DNA from 3 places in the Shewanella sp. Koi 1 genome. Region 1 is predicted to be linked to each of the others. Evidence: predicted binding sites of a transcription regulator. Region 1 holds the regulator's gene; each other region holds the start of a gene.
The links. Region 1 encodes LexA, which represses DNA repair genes until DNA is damaged. Its sites were predicted from a motif close to TACTGTATNNNNATACAGTA; they were not measured.
Positions count from the first base shown of each region.

Region 2: ACUZ8J_RS13675 (DNA topoisomerase III) is a predicted target of LexA. The motif match lies at 2,673-2,692, and genes of this name have one in related genera.
Region 3: ACUZ8J_RS17400 (LexA family protein) is a predicted target of LexA. The motif match lies at 3,047-3,066, and genes of this name have one in related genera.

Region 1 is NZ_JBREJM010000001.1:4,674,150-4,679,707, reverse strand. It holds gene ctaD (cytochrome c oxidase subunit I) at 1-87, opposite strand, end outside; gene coxB (cytochrome c oxidase subunit II) at 97-1,638, opposite strand; gene ACUZ8J_RS20550 (cell division inhibitor SulA) at 2,046-2,558, opposite strand; gene lexA (transcriptional repressor LexA) at 2,555-3,175, opposite strand; gene plsB (glycerol-3-phosphate 1-O-acyltransferase PlsB) at 3,337-5,558, shown strand, end outside.
Region 2 is NZ_JBREJM010000001.1:3,110,323-3,115,880, reverse strand. It holds gene purF (amidophosphoribosyltransferase) at 1-264, shown strand, start outside; gene ACUZ8J_RS13685 (alanine/glycine:cation symporter family protein) at 378-1,862, opposite strand; gene ACUZ8J_RS13680 (hypothetical protein) at 2,218-2,505, opposite strand; gene ACUZ8J_RS13675 (DNA topoisomerase III) at 2,705-4,816, shown strand; gene ACUZ8J_RS13670 (porin) at 5,066-5,558, shown strand, end outside.
Region 3 is NZ_JBREJM010000001.1:3,942,807-3,948,364, reverse strand. It holds gene ACUZ8J_RS17415 (hypothetical protein) at 1-471, opposite strand, end outside; gene ACUZ8J_RS17410 (hypothetical protein) at 464-1,483, opposite strand; gene ACUZ8J_RS17405 (hypothetical protein) at 1,933-2,427, shown strand; gene ACUZ8J_RS17400 (LexA family protein) at 3,077-3,496, shown strand; gene ACUZ8J_RS17395 (Y-family DNA polymerase) at 3,497-4,753, shown strand; gene ACUZ8J_RS17390 (hypothetical protein) at 5,220-5,558, shown strand, end outside.

The DNA of each region.
Region 1 (5,558 bases):
GGTGAGTAACCAGCGCATGATGCCTTTAGGTGCACCGTGATGGTGTTCATCATGGGCGGCAATTTGGTCTTGAGTCAGTGTGCTCATCTTAATCCCCTACTGTCCATGGCGAGCAATATCAGCGGGTTGCACTGTATCGCCAGTATTATTGCCCCACGCATTGCGCTCATAGGTAATGATGGCGGCAAGCTGTTGTGGCGTGAGTTGTGTGCCAAATGCCTGCATCGCCGTGCCCGGTTTACCGTGCATCACAATGTCGATGTGATTGGCGACCGGACCCGTTGCGATAGCGCTGCCAGCAAGGGCGGGGAAGGCGGGAGGCATACCGGCACCCGTTAGCTGGTGGCAGGCGGCGCAAATCGTGGCATAGGTCTTTTCCCCTTCGGCCATCAGTTCATCATGGCTAAGCGTGGGAAGACTCGCGGGGTCGACACTGGCGGCGGGTTCTGTCGCAGGCTTTGGCGCATCGGTGGTTGCTGGGGGCGGAGTCGTTGCTACTGGTTCGCTATTGGTGCCACCTGATTTATGGGCATCAACGTCTTTGGCTTGCACCGCATCCCCCGTGTTATTGCCCCACGCATTACGCTCATAGGTAATCACGGCGGCAATCTCTTGGGTCGTTAATTGTTTGCCAAAGGCTTGCATGGCCGTACCCGTTTTACCATTGAGCACGATTTCAAGATGGCCGCTCAGTGGTCCGGTCGCAATGGGGCTGCCTTTGAGGTGCGGGAATACTCCTTGTAGACCTTCACCGTTGGGTTGGTGACAGGCCGCGCAGTGACCGAGGTAAACTTGCTCACCCTGAGCCATCAGCTCTTCTTTAGTCAGTGTTTGTGATAACGCGGCTTGTGCGGCTTGCGCTGCGGCATTGGCGGCTTGTTTTTGTTCTACAACCCAAGCATCGAACTCGGCTTCGGGCAATGCCTGTACCACTATCGGCATAAAACCATGGTCTTTACCGCAAAGCTCGGCACATTGGCCACGGTAAATGCCGGGTTTGTCGATACGGGTCCACGCCTCGTTGATAAAACCTGGGTTAGCGTCTTTTTTTACCGCAAAGGCGGGCATCCACCATGAGTGGATGACATCCTCTGAGGTCATCAAGAAGCGGATTTTACGATTGATGGGTAATACTAGGGGTTTATCGACCTCGAGTAAGTAGTGCTCTCCCTTGGCTTCACTACCTTCGATTTGAGGTCTTGGAGTTGCGAGAATACTGTAAAAATCAATATCTTGATCGAAGTAGCTATAATGCCATTTCCATTGAGAACCTGTGACTTTTACCGTGAGATCGGCATTGCTGGGATCTTCCATGGCAATCAGAGTTTTCGTGGCGGGAATCGCCATTAAGATCAGAATGACAAAAGGAATAATCGTCCACGCGATTTCGACTTTTGTGCTCTCATGGAAGTGAGACGCGACCGCGCCCTTAGATTTTCTGTGGTTGATCATGGCATAAATCATCACGCCAAAAACCACTAGGCCTATCGCGCAGCAGATATACAGAATCGTCATGTGTAAGTGATAAACCTTGCCACTGATTTCTGTTACGCCGGGGGTCATGTTGAACCGCATGTCCGCTGCGGCCAACGGTGGGGCGAATAGCACCACGAGTAAACAATACAACCATTGCTTCACAAGACTTCTCCTCTGCCAATTGCGAATAGCAACCACAAAGAAGAGCAACACAGTAAGTCTCAACTCTATGCAAACTCTTCAGTTCCCAAAAAAGCTTCTCTGACTTCAACGTGCGTTGGCGGCTTACTTTTGATTAAGTATTGTTACTGCTGGTATTAGCCACACTGGCACATACTGCTGAATAAACCCATTATTCTCGATTTTTGTGTGCAAGAGATATTCGATAAATCGTCGATATTTTTTGCCTAAATGGGCGATATATTATGCTCGCCTGAATCAAACATACTTGCTGTTTAAAAATTGATCAAGATCACTTCTTTTTCTAATTGTCTGAAAAATTGCCAAAAAAAAAGCCCCACATTCACAGGTGAGGCGGCTTTCAAGGCTAAATACGCAGTGCAAAAATTTTAATGAACAGAGCTAAAAAAACTACCTTGGGCAAAGTGAGCAGGTTGCTTGAGTGTCGCGTCCGTAGGTGAGTGATTTACGACATCTTCTAGCACGATTCCCATGGCGCGGGCGCTCTTGGCCACAATTTGCAAACGACGATTGTCGCGGGCATCGAGTGAGTGGATCCAAGTAATTACTGCGCTGGAAGTGCCGCTAGTTAAGGCTTTTTCCATGGCCCACAGGGTTTCCACTTCATCTTTCGCATGGACTAAGAGTACGCGATCCATACGCACGCCGGCGCTGGCCAGTAACTGCTTGTAGCCAATACTGGGTGGGTTGATGAGCACGACCCAGCGGCCTTGTTGGCTCAATTGTGCCAATTGTTTGCTAAGTTGCATTAGCTCTTGGCGCCCTTGGCTCTCGGTGGGCATAGTGATGATAGGCGTATGCTGCCAGTCTGTATCGGTTTCGCGTACCGCATCGAGCCATAAACCGGGGTGACGCGGGGCATTACCTAGTAGTTTGTTCATAGCCAATCTCCATTGCGGATCACCCCTACGGCGAGCCCTTCAATTGTTAGACTTTGGAAACTTAAATCGACTTTAATCGGGGAGTAATCTTCATTTTCAGCATGTAGATAAACGAGATTCCCTTTCTTTTCAAAGCGTTTAACTGTTACATCATCGTCAACGCGAGCAACAACTACTTGGCCATTGCGCGCTTGCTGTACCTTATGAACGGCGAGCAGATCCCCTTCGAGGATACCGATGTTCTTCATACTGTCGCCTCTGACGCGCAGCAAGAAATCAGCGGCTGGGTGGAACATGCTGGGGTCGACTTGGTAATACTGTTCGACATGCTCTTGGGCGAGGATAGGTTCGCCCGCAGCCACTTGACCAATCAGTGGTAAGCCAGATTCGCTGTTATCTTCTTCCTCAACTGGGAGGCGGATCCCGCGGGAAGTGCCAGGCATGATCTCGATGCAGCCTTTTTTTGCCAATGCCTTAAGGTGTTCCTCGGCGGCATTTGCACTTTTAAAACCCAAACGGGTGGCGATTTCGGCCCGGGTGGGTGGCATGCCAGTCTCGGCAATATTACGTTTAATCAGCTCTAAAATTTCGGCTTGGCGTGGCGTCAACGGTCTCATGTTCTTTCCTGTTTTTCTATACAGTTACTGTTAGTATATACAGTATTGTTCGTAGTGCAAGTATTAACCACTTTTTAACGCGATTGGAGAGTATTAGCGAATATTCCCTAGAATCTGGTATTCTATGGGGCTAATGAACGTACTTACATTGCATAAGAATAATGCCTAAACAAGACTCTCTTTGGTTGAAATCATTACGCTGGATCCAAAAACACTTAGTGCACACTATTGTTGTGCCGCAGGATCCCTTTGCCGATCTGAATCTGGACGCGTCCAGACCGCTTGCTTATGTAATGAAAACAGAATCCCTGAGTGATATTGCTGCGTTAAGCGAAATCACCACTAAGCTGGGTTTGCCAAGCCCCTACGAGCCGCTCGTGGTCAATGGTGTTGTCGCGCCCCGCGTCGTTTGCCTCGAAGGCCGTAAGCCTTTGTTTGGCGAGCGTGCCAGTAATGAGCCATTTCTCGAATGTTTTATGCGCCTGTTGGCCGTCCATAAGGAAAAGCCAGAGTTAGATATTCAGCTGGTGCCTGTGAGTCTGTATTGGGGCCGTACTCCGGGTAAAGAAGACGACACCATGAAGGCGGCTGTGCTTGAGCGCGAGAACCCAACTTGGTTACGTAAGTGCTTGATGATCTTATTTTTAGGTCGTCACAACTTTGTGCAGTTTTCTAATGCGGTATCGCTGCGTTACATGGCCGACGAACACGGCACCGATATGGGGATTGCCCATAAACTGGCGCGGGTGGCTAGAGTACATTTCCGCCGCCAACGCAAAGTGATGACAGGGCCTGTGCTGCCTAATCGTCAGGCAATGTTCCACTCCCTGCTGAAATCCGAATCCTTACGCAAGGCGATTCAGGAAGAAGCGGCGAGTAAGAAGATTTCCGAAACCCAAGCCCGTGAAACAGCAATTGAATATCTTGATGAAATTGCAGCAAATTATTCCGACAGCCTAGTGCGTATTGCAGAGCGTTTCCTAACTTGGTTATGGAACAAGCTCTACAGCGGTATCAACATCAAAGGTGCTGAACAAATCCGCCAGCTGCACCATGATGGTCACGAGATTGTTTATGTACCTTGCCATCGCAGCCATATGGATTACCTGCTGTTATCCTACATTCTGTATTACCAAGGCATGGTGCCACCGCATATTGCGGCGGGGATTAACCTAAACTTCTGGCCTGCGGGGCCGCTATTCCGCCGTGGCGGCGCTTTCTTTATTCGCCGTAGTTTTAACGGCAATAAACTCTATACGGCAGTGTTCCGTGAATACCTCGATCAGCTGTTTGCTAAGGGATATTCGGTTGAGTATTTCTCTGAGGGAGGCCGTTCTCGCACCGGTCGTCTATTGGCGCCGAAAACGGGCATGATCGCCATGACGATCAACAGTGTGCTGCGTGGTATCGAACGCCCTGTCACCTTAGTGCCTGTGTATTTAGGCTACGATCACGTGATGGAAGTGGCGACTTACCACAAAGAGCTGAGCGGTAAGAAAAAGCAGAAAGAATCTGTATGGCAAGTCTTTGGTGCTATTCGTAAATTAGGTAATTTTGGCCAAGGTTATGTCAACTTTGGTGAGCCGATTACACTGCAAAACTTCTTGAATGAAACGGCGCCTAACTGGCGCACTGAAGTGGCCGACGATCCCGAGCAAAAACCGACTTGGTTAACCCCTGCGGTGAACGTGTTAGCAAATCGTGTGATGACCCGCATTAACGATGCTGCCGCCGCCAGTTCAATCACCTTGACCAGCTTAGTGCTGTTGGCGTCGGAGCAAAATGCCCTAGAGCGTTGCTTGCTCGAGCGTCAGTTAGATTTGTACCTGACGCTGCTTAAGCGTGTGCCTTACACTTCGTTTACGTCGGTGGCCGAAGGTGATGGCAAGCACTTAGTGCAGCAAGGTTTAGAGCTGAATAAGTTCTCCATCAATGCCGATCCTCTGGGTGAGATAGTATCTATTGACGCGAATCAAGCGATTTCAATGACTTACTATCGTAATAATATCATCCACTTGTTTATCATTCCGTCGTTGATTGCTAGCTGCTTAACCAACAATAAGCAGATTTCACGAGCCCATATCCTAGGGATTGTGAGTGACTTCTATCCGCTACTGAAGGCGGAGTTATTCATGGGTATCAAGGACCTCCCAAGTTATGTGAATCAAGTGCTGGATCTGTTTATTGAGCAGGGGCTTGTGCAGGAAAGCGATACGCTGTCGGTGGTGACCGAGCACACCAGTCAAATGTTGTTGCTGGCCGGAAGCGTTAGCGAAACCTTGCAACGTTATGCGATTATCTTCAATCTGCTGGCCCACAGACCTAAGATGGAGCGTTCGGAGCTGGAGTCTGAAAGCCATCTACTAGCCCAACGTTTAGGGGC
Region 2 (5,558 bases), 1.6 Mb from region 1:
CGTGATGCCGATGAAATTGCTAAGCTGATTGGCGCCGATGGCATTATCTTCCAAAATCTGCCGGATCTGGTTGAAGCGGTGAGAATGGAAAACCCAGAGATCAAACGTTTCGAAACCTCAGTGTTCGACGGTCACTACATCACTAACGATGTTGACCAATCTTACCTCGACCACTTAACTCAGTTACGTAACGACGATGCCAAAGCTGATCGTAATAAAGACATTGGCACTAACTTAGAGTTACACAACGTTTGCCATCCATAAGATGAAATTCTTAAGATAAAAGAGTGTGCTTGGCGTTAAGCGGGCACATCTTAAAAAGCACAACAAAAAAGCCAGTGATGAGTCACTGGCTTTTTTGTTAGGAGTTTCAATCCTTAGGAGATCTTAGGAGTTTCGCGGGATTGACTCTGCGCTGGCTCATCCTGCGCATTCTTGCGCTCAACCCAATAGTCTGCATGGGGAATACCGAGCTTTTCAGGATCGAATAACGGCTCAACCCCTTGTTTTTGTTGCGACTCGTAATCCGTAAGGCAAGTAAAGGCGATACGTTGCAGCAGAATAATGGCGATAATGTTTAGCCACGCCATTAGGCCCACACCAATGTCACCCATGCCCCAGGCCAAATCGGCGGTTTTCACTGTGCCATAGACAGTTGACGCCATCAGCACCACTTTTAGCACCACTGTGAGCCAAGGACGATTCGCCTTGCGATTGATATAGGCGATGTTGGTTTCGGCAATATAGTAGTAGGCCACAATGGTGGTGAAGGCGAAGAAGAACAGCGCGACGGCAACGAACATATTACCAAAGCCTGGCATCATGCTTTCCATTGCGGTTTGCACATAACCTGGGCCTGCTGCGACGCCCGCAATCCCAGTATAAAGCGCGGCGCCATCTGGGCCTTGCACATTATATAGGCCTGTGATCAGCAACATAAAACCGGTGGCTGAACAGACGAACAGGGTATCGACATATACTGAGAAGGCTTGCACTAAACCTTGTTTGGCAGGATGACTTACGGCTGCGGCAGAAGAGGCGTGTGGCCCAGTTCCTTGGCCTGCTTCGTTTGAGTAAATACCACGTTTTACCCCCCACATAATCGCAAGACCGAGAATCGCACCAAAGCCCGCATCGAGCCCGAAGGCGCTTTTTAGGATCAACATAATAATATCGGGCAGCTGACCAATGTTAAGGGCAATAATCACGCAGGCGACGATGATATAACCCAGTGCCATAAAGGGCACTACGGTACTGGCGAAGTGGGCAATACGTTTAACGCCACCAAAGATAATGAAACCTAACAGCATAGCGAGAATAGCGGCGGTGACGTTAGGGTCGATATCGAAGGCGGTTTTTAGGCTCGAACCAATCGAGTTGGCTTGTACGCCTGGCAGTAAAATCCCGCAGGCAAAAATGGTCGCAATAGCAAATGTCCAAGCGTACCACTTCATGCCTAAGCCTTTTTCAATGTAAAAGGCGGGGCCGCCGCGGTACTCTCCGTTGATTTTTTCTTTGTAGACTTGGCCTAAGGTGGATTCGACGAATGCGGAGCTGGCGCCAAGAAACGCCACCATCCACATCCAAAACAATGCACCTGGGCCGCCGAAGGTAATCGCAGTGGCGACACCGGCAATGTTACCGGTTCCCACACGACCCGCTAAGGTCATGGCTAAGGCTTGGAAGGAAGACACACCAGCATCAGTGCTCTTGCCATCAAACATTAAACGGATCATTTCGGGTAAATGGCGTAACTGTAAGAAACGTGAGCGCAGGGAGAAAAAGAGTCCTACACCGAGGCAAAGATAAACGAGCGCGGGGCTCCAAACGATATTGTTGACCGCATTAACAATCTCATTCATATAATTCAACTCCAATATTCTGTTGTTTTTGCAGAGTTTTTAAGATATTTGCTTGTAAGTTTGGGTACTAAACGGCCAATTTGGCCTAAGGTTAAGACGTGTGCGCACGCCCAAGAGCTTCAACATAACGGCTTTTTAAGCCGCTTCATAGCTAAAGTTGTTAAATAATTGATAATTTAACGTTCTTTATTTGGTGGCTTTACTGATGGGGGATTTAACGACGCGTTAATTCGCTAGGTTTCGAGCTGCGTTTGACTGTAGGGATGTAGGAGAAAGGTGAGACAAGGAGTGTGGAGTTAGAACTCTTTATTTGACCTAAGCAGATATAAGTGTGGGTTTAGGCTTAAACCGGGGCTTACATCACCAGCCATAGCAGCATCCATAGTCCGAATAGCCATGCCAGACTGCGGCGGCTAACGCTATGTTTTAATAGCAAAGACAGGCTCACGGCCACAGGTAGAAACAGGATAAAAGCCCAAGAGAATAAAGACGCCTCAAGCCCCAAGCTTTTTAGTCCCATTTCACAAAGCAGACTTAACGCCAATAACAATAAGCTATTAAAGAGCATTAATTGATTGAATCTTAATACTAGCGCTGGCTTAAAGGCGGGTTTCGCATGACAGGGCAAGGTCAGTGTATTCATCTCTTGTTCTCAATTCCTCGTAACGGATGCAAGGGATTCTAGGTTTAGATGAGAATTATTCTCAACTAAATTTACACAGCTTTAGTGTTTCGTTACCGCAGAGCGAGTTAAATCGGCCCTCGAGGTAAAACGGCGGTTTGCACTCTTGTCTGCTTTGGGCTAAATTACACTGTAATTATATCCAGTATTTAATGTAGATATGATCCTCTATATTGCTGAAAAACCAAGCCTTGGGCGTGCAATCGCCGATGTGCTGCCTAAACCCCACAAAAAAGGTGACGGGTTTATTGAAGACGCCCAAGGTAACTGTGTGTCTTGGTGTGTGGGGCACTTGCTCGAACAGGCCGAGCCCGATGCCTATAATCCCGAATTTAAATCGTGGAAGTTTGAGCATTTACCCATAGTGCCTGATAAGTGGCAGCTTAAACCTAAGGCCGCGACCCGCAGCCAACTCACAGTACTTAAAAAGCTGGTGAAGCAGGCCGATACGCTAGTGAATGCGGGCGATCCCGACAGAGAAGGGCAGTTATTGGTTGATGAAGTGATCGCCTATTTGGGCGTGACGGGCGATAAATTACAGCAAACGCAGCGACTCCTTATTAGCGACTTAAACCCGCAGGCGGTGAAGCGTGCCTTGTCGCAACTTCGTAGTAACCGTGAGTTTATTCCTTTGTCGACCTCGGCACTTGCCAGAAGCCGCGCCGATTGGCTCTATGGCATGAATATGACGCGGGCCTACACCATTCAAGGGAAAAAGGTCGGTTATCAGGGCGTACTATCGGTCGGTCGAGTACAGACCCCGCTGCTTGGGCTTATTGTGCGCCGCGATGAGGAAATCGCGAATTTCCAATCTAAACCATTTTATGAGGTTTTGGCTCACTTAGTGACGGACAAAGATCAGGCGTTCACGGCGAAGTGGCAACCTAGCGAAGCCTGCTTGCCTTATATGGATGAGGAAGGGCGCGTGCTTGCTAAGGGCCTAGCGCAAAATGTAGTGCGCCGGATCACCGATAGACCCGCCAAAGTGACCCAGTTAAGCACTAAGGATAAGCAGCAGAATCCGCCTTTACCCTACAGTCTATCGGCGCTGCAAATTGACGCCGCCAAGCGCTTTGGTATGAGCGCGAAGGACGTGCTCGATACCTGCCAGAGCTTATACGAGCGCCATAAGCTGATCACTTATCCACGCTCAGACAGTCGTTATTTGCCCACAGAGCAGCATGGGCTTGCAAACGGGGTATTAGCGGCCATTATGGGCGGTGCGCCCGAGTTAGTCGCACACGCTGAGGCGCCCAATCCTCGGCTTAAATCTAAGGCGTGGGATGATAAAAAAGTTGATGCTCACCACGCCATTATTCCAACGGAAAAACAGCCCAATCTAGCTGGTTTAAGCCAGCGGGAAAGGCAGCTTTATCTGCATATTGCTCGACAGTATTTGGCGCAGTTTTACCCCGCCTATTGCTACAGTGAAACCGTAGTCGAGGTGACGATCGAAGGTGGCCTTTTTAAAACTAAGGCAAAACAGGATAAGTCACTCGGCTGGAAACAACTGTTTGCCAGAGAAGATAACGAACGAAAGGACGCATCATCCGCAGCGAGTTTTGCGCAAGGCGACAAGGACACAGAGGAAGGGGAATATCTTGGTCAGTTACCGCCTCTTACCTTAGGACAAGTTCTTCATTGTCACCAAGGTGAATTGGTCGAGAAGCAAACTCAACCTCCCAAAGCCTTTACCGATGCGACCTTGTTGAGTGCGATGACGGGGATTAACCGTTATGTGACTGACCCTGAGATCCGCAAAATTTTAAAGGAAACCGATGGCTTAGGCACAGAAGCGACTCGCGCAGGCATTATTGAACTGCTGTTTAAACGGGGCTTTATTCAGCGTCAGGGCAAGTCGATTGTGGCCACTGAGGTGGGCAAGGGCTTGATCAATAGCTTACCCCTTAGCGCCACGACACCCGATATGACGGCGCTGTGGGAGGCAAGTCTAAACGGTATCTGCCATAAAGAAATCTCATATCAAGGCTTTATGCAGCCGCTGCTGGGTACGCTAAATAACTTAATCGAAAATGCGGGCGCTCAATTACCCTCAGCCCTCAATGGCTTAAAAGGGCAGGGCTTTAAGCGTGCAGCAACGAAAAAGCCCGGCTATCGAAAAGCTGGAGGTAAAGGCGCTGGATGGAAAAAATCCGGCACTAAAAACGCAGCAGTCGGAAGCTCGGCCGCTAAAACTACCGCGGCTAAATCGACGGCCGCTAAATCCGCTACGCCTAGACGTCGAGCGAGTAAAGTACCCGCTCAAGTTTGATGACACAAATGTAATCAAACTGTCGCTAATGCTCGCGATCTAGTAACGATATTTAATATATTCCGCGATATTTAATTGCCGCCAATCACGATATTTCGTGATTGCCGGATCCACTTCTAAAAAACACCCTGAAATTCAGATTTTCTGCGCCGTGGCATGCAAACTGCTGTGTGTTGGCTGGAGAATATAATAAGCCAATTAAATCATATGATTATATATCGTTTAGCTGAATTAAAAGGTGTAGATGATATGAAAAAGAAATTGCTTGCAGTGATGATCCCCGCGGTGCTGCTCACTGGTACAACTCAAGCGGTCGAGCTGTATAACGATCAAACCAATAGCGTCAATATGATGGGTTGGCTAGGCTTTGCGGCGTTAAACGATGGCCACGAAACCTCAGTAATTGATAACTTTTCCCGCGTGGGATTTCGTTTCGACCGCCAAGAGAAAAACGGCTGGCGCTCCTTTGCCCATACCGAATGGGGCATTAACATGGTCACCAGTGACGATGGTCTGATCTATACCCAAGGTCAAGGTGGCGGTCAGTTATCGGCTTCAAAAACCTCAGATTTTCTCTTTAATCGTTTAGGTTATGTCGGCATGTCGCACGACAAATGGGGTTCGCTCACCTTTGGTAAGCAGTGGGGGGCTTATTACGATGTGGCTTACACCACTGACGTACTCAATGCCTTTACCGGTTGGTCTGTCGGTGCTTATACCTTCGGCGATGGCGGCCTCACCG
Region 3 (5,558 bases), 730 kb from region 1:
ATTGACGCAAATGTTATTAATATCGACCATCAAATCAAGGGCTATATCAAGGGTTGTTACCTTCATATTCTCGCTGCTTAGTAGAAAATGGGCTGAGGCCGGTATAATCTTTTCGAGCCATAACCGCGCGAGATAATAGTGCTCTCTATTGAGTGGGAACCCTTTAAACTCAAACCGAATGAAAGGCCTATTCTGAGCGTAGGGACCCACTTGAATGAACAAATGGGGCTCTCCATTTACTGGTCTTACCCAATCAATCGGCTCTAGTAATGGCAACTTAACAGAATAGCGATAGCCCCCTAAAGACTTCATTACCTGAGGCTGAGCAAGCCCTTCATGACCGACAATAGCTTCAATTATGCTGAATAGGTTAAGCACAATGGTTTCACGGTGGTCTAAGTCTAAGCAGTGGCAGACAATCACCAATTTGTCGAACAGGACACTTTCAATGGATTTGGAGAGCTTATTCATCTTGAGCCTCCAGAATCGCTTTTGCTTCTAAAGTCATGACTGATATTTGCTGCTTCATCAAGAACTCAATAGCCTTTGCTAAAATAGCTTGATTTTTACCTGCATCCGTTTCAATAAACGCCTCGAAGATGGCTTTGCTACTTTTGCATTTCTCAGCCTTAAGATTGAACTGTTCAAGGAATTGGCGATGGCTTTTGCTTTGTTTGACTTTATCAGTGCTGGGTTGTTTAGCTTTAAATGATTGCTTAGTCGATGTCTTAGCCTTTGTATCAGAGTCTAAAGTTTCATCGTCGCTACCATCAAAATCTAGACTATAATCGTCTTGCTCAACGCTATCTTCTTCGACGCCATCATTTACATCCAAATCTAGGTCATCATTCGAATTAACTTCTTGGAGTAGGCCAAGCGAACGCATAGCGGCTTCAACTATCTTGCGGGTGTATTTACCCACGATAGTAATTTCCTCGCCGTGTACTTCTTCAATATGCATAACAACTTCTTCAATTTGATCGTTTGACAGGTCTTTCATTGGTAGCATTGAGTTGTCACTATAGAAGCCAATAGCATCCATCCCGTTAATTGCATACGCTACCTTTGCGGCCCAAACTTGTTTAAGCGCCACGTCATATGAGATGGTGAGATTGTCTTTGACGTAAGCTTTAAAGTCTGCACAACCAAGTTTTTTATAACCCTCATTTTTATAGATGATGAGTAGAGCTTGTTTAAGCTCGGTTTGCGAAGTTGTGACAATATTGCTTAACTGTTTAACGTGATCATTAGATAGTTCAAAATTACCTTCAAATGCGGATTTAAAATCGTGTTCATCGTTGAATAATGCTGATACCAACTTCGATTTTGCAAAAGACTGGCTCGAGATGTCATGATTGATAGCGCATTTTTGTACTACAACTAACGACGTTGATTTCACTTTCTTCGATTTCTTCGATTTCTTTTTAGCGTGTTTGGTTGCTGGTGCATTTGCATCATGAATTTGCTTACGTTGAATAGCCATTGTAAATCTCCTAATTAGAACTGTGTGTGTTCGGTGATTACCGATCTCTTGATTTACAGATTCGCTTTTTCATCACTGAAACAACTTTCTCTGCAATCACAGATCTATTTACAGATTTAAATGTGTAGCTATCTAAGTACTGCTATCTACTGCTGTTTCTACTCAACTGAAAGCTTTCAGTTTTAGACATGGTTAGTGTTAATGAATACAATCACTTTAGATAAGAATGTTCTAGAAATACCTTATTAGACAATGCTTTATTGGCAAGATATTTTATCGACGGACCGATGGTTTAGTGATTTCGCAGCAAGCAGAATAGGAATTGAATCGACGGGCCGACTAATTATATTTTTGTAGAATTTTATCATGATGTATTATCGACGGGACGATGTTTTAATGTAATGATTAAGTAAGGCCTCACTAGTCGGGTTTTACATGTAGGAGATCTTATGGCTTCAGGACGGGAGGTATCGTATCAATCCATTTCTGCTCATTTGGTAGAGTGGCTTAAAGCCCTTGAAGTAAACGATGAAAAGGTGCTTTACAAGAGATGCGAACAAATACTAGGCGAGTCTCGAAAGCTTACAAAAACTAAATTTAAAGAGTTTCGGGAGTGCATAGACAAAGTTAGTCAGCCAACTTGGGAAAATTTCCTAAGGCGATGTCGTGATAAAGAGTACGAAAAAACTCGGGGCAGAGTGACGGTTAAAAAATCTACAGTCGCAAAGTTGGACGAATTAAGAGACGAGCTCCGTTTAGATTCAAATGATGCCCTAATTCTTAAGCTAATTGAAACCTACGAAATTTCAAAAACATCAGTTAAAGTTCATAAACCTAAGCTGAAGCCTAAGAAGAAAACCTCTTTATCGAGTCGTTCGAATAATAAACGTCAAAAGATTACACCGGAAGAAGGTTTGAATTTCGTTTTCGATAAGTTGGATTAGTCTCTTTTCCGGTTGAAAGTAAATAAGAACATGGAGGACGACACATACACAGTAGCTGTACAAGCCAGATGTGATTCAGCAATGGTGAGCACCGTGCGCATCACTAAATAACTGTTCTTGATAGTGCAACATCTTGCCTGACCCATTTAGCGTAAGGTATTTATTAATCAGGCTCCACATCACTGAAGTGACAAAACTCAGCGTACGATGCGTACACCGTGTCCCTTGTTGAAGCTTACGAGTGAAGAGACCTACTATTCGGAACAGCTATTTAGCCCTACTTGCGCTAAGCCAAATCTATACTATCGTCATGTTGATAAATGGTATTTTGATTCTGCGCTAAGGATGGCTAGTCTATGGTTTTCAGACCTATACGTGTTCTCGTCGCAACAGCAGCGTTAACCATTTTCGGTTATGCTGCAATGTTCTTATACTCCCTAACTCAGCCTCAATGTATTGATGACTTGTCGGAGGTTTCCGAGGTTGTGTTGCTAAGAGCTAAGCAGGGTGACACTTCACCAATGCACATCAGTGCTACATTCGATAAAGAAAAGAACCAATGGTGTTATGTCGAGGTCGTTCAATAGATCTTGCTAGCTGCTATTCTGCGACTATAATATACTGTATATATTAACAGTGGTTCATTGCTATGCGTGTTATCCCTATTCCTGCCCGTGCTGGCATTACAGGTTTTGAGTCGCCTGCGGCTGAATACACTCAGCTAGGTCTAAGCTTAGATGAGCTATTGGTCGACCACCCAAGCTCAACTTTTATGGCTTATGCCCTAGGGGACTCGATGCAAGATGTCGGCATCTTTGATGGTGATATTCTCATTGTTGACCGCCACGAGATGGTGCGAAATGGCGATGTCATTGTAGCCAATTTAAATAGGGAGTTTGTCTGTAAAATCATTGATATCCCCCGCCGTTTACTGCTTTCCTCTAATCAGCAACACCAGCCTGTCATCATTCATGAATACGACGAGTTTAGTATTGAAGGCGTTATCACTCGTTCTATTCGTTGCCACCGTAAAAGTCCTGTATTGAGTAAAAAATTGAGTAAAAAGTAGATGTTTGCGCTAGTCGATGCCAACAGCTTTTACTGTAGCGCGGAACAAGTATTCCGGCCTGATTGGCGTGGTAAGCCTGTTGTTGTGCTAAGTAACAATGATGGGATGATTGTTGCGGCCAATAGGCAGGCTAAAGAGGCGGGTATTCAGAAGTTTGTGCCTTACTTTCAAGTCAAAGCACAATGTGCTGAGCGTGGTGTGATTGCGTGTTCATCTAATTATGAACTGTATGCTGACTTGTCTAGCAAGATGATGGATATCATTGGCCGCTTTGCGCCTGAGCAGCATGTCTACAGCATCGATGAAACCTTCCTGTCGTTTAAGAACTGCTATCCAGCAATAAAATGTCTTCATACTCAAGGTCAATTAATAAGACGGGCTGTATGGAAAGAAGCTCGCTTACCTGTTTGTGTGGGAATTGCGGAGACCCTGACCTTGGCAAAACTGGCTAACCATGCTGCTAAGAAGATTGAGGGTTATAAAGGCGTTTGTGTCATCGGCAATGACCAAGACCGAACCGCTATTCTAAAGCAGCTAGTAGTAGGTGATGTTTGGGGGATTGGGCGCAGGATTAGTGCAAAGCTTGAACTGATGAATATCCGTACTGCGTTTGACCTAGCAAACATGCCAGCAGGGCTAGCCCGTAAACAGTTCAGCATTGAAGTCGAGCGGACAGTACGAGAGCTTAACGGCCAAGCATGCAAGGTGTGGGATGAAGCGAGGGCTGATAAGAAGCAGATATTCTCGACAAGAAGCATGGGGGAGCGCATCACTGATTTTGAATCGTTACTCCAAGCACTGAGTAAGCATGTGGGGATTGCAGCGGCTAAAGCACGTAAGCAAGGCTCAGTCTGCAAGACGATGCTGCTATTTGCGAGTAACTCCCCCCATGATGAGCGGCCTGTTAGCTATAAAACCGTGGTGCACTTCCCTTGTCCGACGAACTGTACGATAGAGCTGACTAAAGCTGTCTGTGAAGCCGCACCCAAGCTATTTCGTGAAGGTGTACGCTATTACAAGATAGGCGTTGGTTTGATTGATTTAGCGAGCGAGAAACACAGCCAATTAGACTTGTTCAATCCACCGACTGTAAAGCCAGCGCTAATGCTTACGCTCGATCACATTAACCAACGCTATGGAAGTGATACTCTGTTTGTTGCAGCTCAAGGCATAGAGCAAAAATGGGCAATGCGGAGGGACTTATTGACGCCTCAATATACGACTAAGTGGCGAAGTATGCCGATCATTAAGTGCTAACGAGGAGATGCCCCAAAGCTTGCTAGCACTCGGGTAGAGAATAACAGGCTTTCAGAAAAAATTGCCCTACAGATTCTCATCTTTTGGCCTAATGTTAGACCCTACTGCATACCTAACAATGTGTGGGTTGAAGTAATATTCTTGCCATAGAACGAGCCAAAAAAGTTATTCTAACTTCTCATTTGTTTTTATTTGTATATATAAATATTTGAAAATAAATGCTTTACATTAAAACTGCAAAATTTACCACGCCAGATATTGGTTCGGTAAATCCATTCTATGTTTTTGCATGTGAACAAACGTTGTATTTTGTTCTGACTGGGTGTAACTTATTGCTATATTTAGAATAATTTACCCATAACTCGTTGTTGCCACTGTTTGTGATTTGGGATTAATGAGAAGTATGGGTAATACACAGATGGACCATCAAAAACAGTCTTGTTAAGGCAACTAAAGGAGTAGTTAGGTGACAAATTATCTTCATCAAAAACAGATAACGGAAAGCCGCAGCAGTGGTTTTTACATAAAAAATATTTTGCCAGTCACCATATTATTTATGTTGTCTGGGTGCGGAAACCCCTCTACCACAGCCGTCAAGGATTTATACATTGACGACGCCATGACAATGACGACATCACAGTTGCTGGACAACAGAAGAATATGCGAAGACGTTCAATGGAGCAACTTTGAAGATCGACACAAAAGAACAGTAGTTGAATATAAATGCACATTTATCAACACAGCTGATTTTTTGGCAAAAAAAAGAAACTCGTACCTAAACAGCCAAAATATGATATTGAATGAA